DNA from 2 places in the Pseudarthrobacter sp. S3 genome. Region 2 is predicted to be linked to the other one. Evidence: riboswitches for the same ligand, from Rfam matches in the RefSeq annotation. Region 2 holds a riboswitch; the other holds the start of a gene.
The links. Region 2 has a riboswitch for cyclic di-AMP ahead of ACQCSV_RS04175 (hypothetical protein). Riboswitches for the same ligand answer to the same signal wherever they lie in the genome.
Positions count from the first base shown of each region.

Region 1 (2,194 bases), 130 kb from region 2:
CCGCTTCGGCGCCGAGAGTGGCCGAGGATTTCACCGCGGAGAGGCCCCGCGACCCACAGCGGGAAGCCCGCCGCCGCCGGGGACCCTTCCGGCAGATGACGGACTTCGCCGCTGCCAGTGGCCTGGGCCAGAAGGCCGGCATCGCCCTGGCGGCAACAGGCCTGGCTCTCACCGTGACGGTTCCTGTGACCGGCCCCGTGATGGCAACTCCTTCACCCGGCCAGGCCGCGTCGGCCGTTTCCGCGGCTCCGCAGCCTGAAGTCACTGCCGAAGCCGCCGCCCAAATAGATTTCAGCCGCTCGTCCGTGGTAACCCAAGGTGATCCCGACGGCAAACTGAAGCAGCTGCTGAGCGCCCAGTCCGCGGGATCCATTACCCGCGCCGCCTCTGCCGGAAGCCTCGGCCCGCCGCTGGCCCAGCTGGCTACAGTCTCTCCCTTCGGATTCCGGGTCAGCCCCATCACCGGCGGCTCCGGCGACTTCCACCGTGGCCAGGACTTCGCAGCGCAGTGCGGAACCTCTGTCCTGGCTGCTGCCAGCGGCACCGTGACCTTCGTTGGCTGGCACCAGTACGGTGGCGGCAACCGCGTGGTGGTGGATCACGGCAACGGCCTTGAAACCACGTACAACCACCTCTCCTCCGCCAACGTCAAGATGGGCCAGACGGTCAGCCGCGGCGATGTGGTTGCCCTCAGCGGCACCACGGGCGCCTCCACGGGCTGCCACCTCCACTTCGAGGTCCAGGTAAACGGCGAAGTCGTTGACCCCAGCGGCTGGCTCTGAATCAAATGATGGCAAACTCTCGAATCGCCGCGACCTGCCGTGACCTGAATGTGACATTGGCGCTGAACTCCTGTAACGTCTAAAGCGCGTCAACTTTTCCGAAGTTGACGTTCTTGAGTGGATTGCCTAGCTCTGCCACCGCTCAAGGTCCGTTCGCATGACATCGTCTGGCAGGGGCGGGGGAACCAATTTTGGTCTTCGAATCTGAAGGCCTTGGGGTTAAGTCGCAAAGCTTCCACTGTGAAGCAGCGTGGCCGGGTGACTCCCATCCGAATCCGACAGCTCACCTCGCAGGCATTGGGAGAGGCTACCTTCGTGTCTTCACGCCATAATTCTGCGCGCCACCGCGCACTACTGGTTCGCACCAACCCCTTGGGATCCGTGTCCAAGGCGGTCAGTGCCAACGCCGGGACCGTAGGTCGCCAGGCTGCTGTTATCGCAGCTGCATCAGGTCTGATCCTGAGCATGGGACTTCCGGCCAACGCCGCGGATACCACCGCCGGTGTTTCCGCCTCTACCGAGTCCGGTTCCGCGCAGACGGCACTTGCCGTAACTGCGGCGCCCACGGCTACCGTTTCCTTCGAGCGCCCCGTGATCAAGACCACGCCGGCACCGAAGGTTGAGACGGTCCGTGCGCAGTCCACGGCCTCCGAAACCGGGGCTCAGGGTGCTGCGGCAACCGAGGTCGCGGCCTCCAAGCTCGCCGACGCCTCCAAGCTCGCTGACACTGTCTCCTCCGCCGCCGCTTCGGGTCTGGCAGCAATTGCCTACACCGGTATCGGCCACCCCTACGTCTGGGGCGGCACCACTCCCAACGGCTGGGACTGCTCAGGCTTCACGCAGTGGGTCTACGCCCAGGCCGGCATCAGCATTCCCCGCACCAATGCCTGGACAGCCATGCGGCCCACCGCCACACCAGCTCCCGGTGACCTGGTCATGCAGAATGGCGGCGCCCACGTTGGCATTTACGTCGGCAACGGCATGATGATCAGCGCACTTAACCCGTCACAGGGCACCCTGCTCCACTCCGTGGCATCCACGGGCTCGTCCGCGTTCTTCACGCTGGCCCCGTAGTTCCCGCCATCCGGCAGTTCCTGCAGCCCTGCGCTGACGGAATGGATTCTTCGCCGGAAACTTTTCGCTAAATCCCCGTTCGGGGCGTGCCGGCGTACCCCCAAGATGCCGGCGCGTCCAAAGCCCTTGGGCTGCCCACGCGGTCCTGAGGAAAACGAAAGAGAGAAATTAATGACTACACGTGCAACTGTTGCACGGCACCGCGCCGAGGTCACCAAGACCAACTCGCTGGCTGTCATTGCCAAAGCTGTCGGCGACAACGCCGGCGGCATGGGCCGCCAAGCTGCGGTTATCGCTGCTGCCTCCGGTCTTGTCCTGACCAGTGGTATCGCTGCGAA
Region 1 covers NZ_CP189583.1:973,113-975,306, forward strand. Annotated here, with positions in the region: gene ACQCSV_RS04755 (M23 family metallopeptidase) at 1-782, shown strand, start outside; cyclic di-AMP (ydaO/yuaA leader) riboswitch at 931-1,093, shown strand; gene ACQCSV_RS04760 (C40 family peptidase) at 1,164-1,856, shown strand; gene ACQCSV_RS04765 (NlpC/P60 family protein) at 2,028-2,194, shown strand, end outside.
Region 1: another riboswitch for cyclic di-AMP. It lies ahead of ACQCSV_RS04760 (C40 family peptidase); the one in region 2 lies ahead of ACQCSV_RS04175 (hypothetical protein).

Region 2 (2,194 bases):
CAGGCCGCGGATACGGTGCGCCGGTTCGCGCCGGCCGGAGCCGACGTTGTGGCGCTCACTGCCGAACTCGGCGCCGTGGAAAGGGTGCGGACTTCCGGTATCGTCGCGTTGCCTGGGGCTGCCGAGCTGCTTCGAAGCCTCCCGGCCGAGGCCGTGGCACTGGTGACCTCAGCGGACAGGACCCTTGCAGACATCCGCATGGACGCCGCGGGACTCGCCATGCCAGCCACGGCCGTGACGGCGGAACTGGTCACACGGGGCAAGCCGCACCCGGAAGGGTACCTGAAGGCAGCCGGGCTGCTGGGCGTGCAGCCGGCGGACGCCCTTGTGTTCGAGGATGCACCCGCCGGAATTGCGGCAGGTGTTGCCGCGGGGATCCGGACTGTGGCCGTGGGCCCCAACACAGGCGCATTGCCGGCAGGAGTGCTCCACATCCCGGACTACGGTGCAGTGACAGTCTCCGTTGAACCGGACGCCGCGGGCCGGCAGATCATTTCTTTCCGGCTTTGACGCCGGCCTTTAACGCCGGCAGATCAGCTTCGTGATCCGCTGGCGCAGCTCAGCGACGCCGGCCGCCGCCGCCGCTCAGCCGGCCTAGTACCAGTTGTGCGACAGGTGGAAGTTCAGGGCGCCGCACGGTGACTGGTAGCGCTCCTGGATGTAGTTCAGGCCCCAGTTGATCTGCGTGCGGTAGTTGGTGAGGTAGTCCCCGCCAGCGCTCGCCATCTTCTCAGCGGGCAACGACTGGACGATGCCGTACGCGCCGCTGCTGGCGTTGGTGGCCGTGGTGGTCCAGTCGGATTCCTTGGTCCACAGCGTCTGCAGGCACTGCATCTGGTCAGCGGACCAGCCGTAGGTCTCCAGTTGACCGGCGGCGTAGGCCTGGGCTCCTGCGGGGTCGTTGACTGCCACAACAGGTGCCGGGACAGGCTCGGGAGCCGGCGCCGGGACGGCCTCGGGAGCCGGCGCCGGGACGGCCTCGGGAGCCGGCGCCGGGACGGCCTCCGGGGCAGGTGCGGGGGCAGGTGCCGGTTCGGCAGCCTGGGGCGCGACGTTGATCTCGGCCGGTGCAGCTCCCGGGGCGGCCGGGGTCTGGATCTGGGCTGCTTCGAAGCTCAGCTTCGACTGGGCGCTGGCTTCTTCGGCGGACTGGTCCGCGCTGGCTGCAAGCGACGCGGATTCGGAAGCGTGTGCTGCGGCGCTGACGCCCACCAGGAGGGCGCACGCCGTCGCAAACACGGCGACGCGCTGGCCCACGGAGGGAATCCGGGCCGCCTTGGACAGTGGGGACATAGCTGCACCGACGCGGGTCTGCTTGCGGCGGCGGTTGGACTGTGGGTCGCCCTGCGGGCGTGTTTCTACCTTGAATTCAGACATGGTGGATCGCCTCTCACACCTGCGGAGTTAGCTGTCGGGTTCGGATGAGGGCATCCGGCCACACGGCACAATCACGTGTTGGCTTAACCCCAAAGGGCACTTGGTGCCCGGGACGGTGGGTCCCCCGCCTCTGCCTCTGAAACGGGAATCCGGGAAGCGGCAGAGCTTGGCGTCATCCGGATATGCGGCCCGAACGGGATCCGCACCTGTTCGACGGTACAGGAGCTGGAAGCTTAAGTCACATTTCGGTAACAGGAATCACGACGACGGTGTGTCGCCTTGCTGTGCTCGCGCTTCAGCTGGTTGCGCCACCGCACCGGCTGGGAGGAGTAAGGCGAACTCTGTCCGCCCGGCCCGCGATGTCACGGCCACGCTACCGCCGTGCGCCGCCATGATGGACTGGACAATGGACAGGCCCAGGCCGCTGGTGCCCTCCGATGCCCCGGAGCCCGAGGCCGGTGCCGTGCCCTTGCGGGCCGCGTCTGCGCGGGCAAACCGGGAGAAAATGTGGTCCACGAACTCCGCAGGGATGCCGCCGCCGTCGTCCGTTACCGTCACCGCTGCGCTGCCATCGGCAGATCTCGTAACGGCGGTGACCACGGTGGTCCCGGGCGGCGTGTGCTTGCGCGCATTCGAGAGCAGGTTGACCAGCACCTGACGCAGTTGGGAAGCATCACCGGTGACGGCGAGCGGTTCGTCAGGCAGTTCAAGGCGCCAGCGGTGGTCCGGGGCTATGACTTTCTCGTCACTGACGGTTTCGATGACAAGCTGTGTGAGGTCCACCTCACTGAGTTTCAGGGGCTGCCCCTCATCGAGC
Region 2 covers NZ_CP189583.1:843,602-845,795, forward strand. Annotated here, with positions in the region: gene ACQCSV_RS04170 (HAD-IA family hydrolase) at 1-510, shown strand, start outside; gene ACQCSV_RS04175 (hypothetical protein) at 595-1,377, opposite strand; cyclic di-AMP (ydaO/yuaA leader) riboswitch at 1,383-1,535, opposite strand; gene ACQCSV_RS04180 (HAMP domain-containing sensor histidine kinase) at 1,636-2,194, opposite strand, start outside.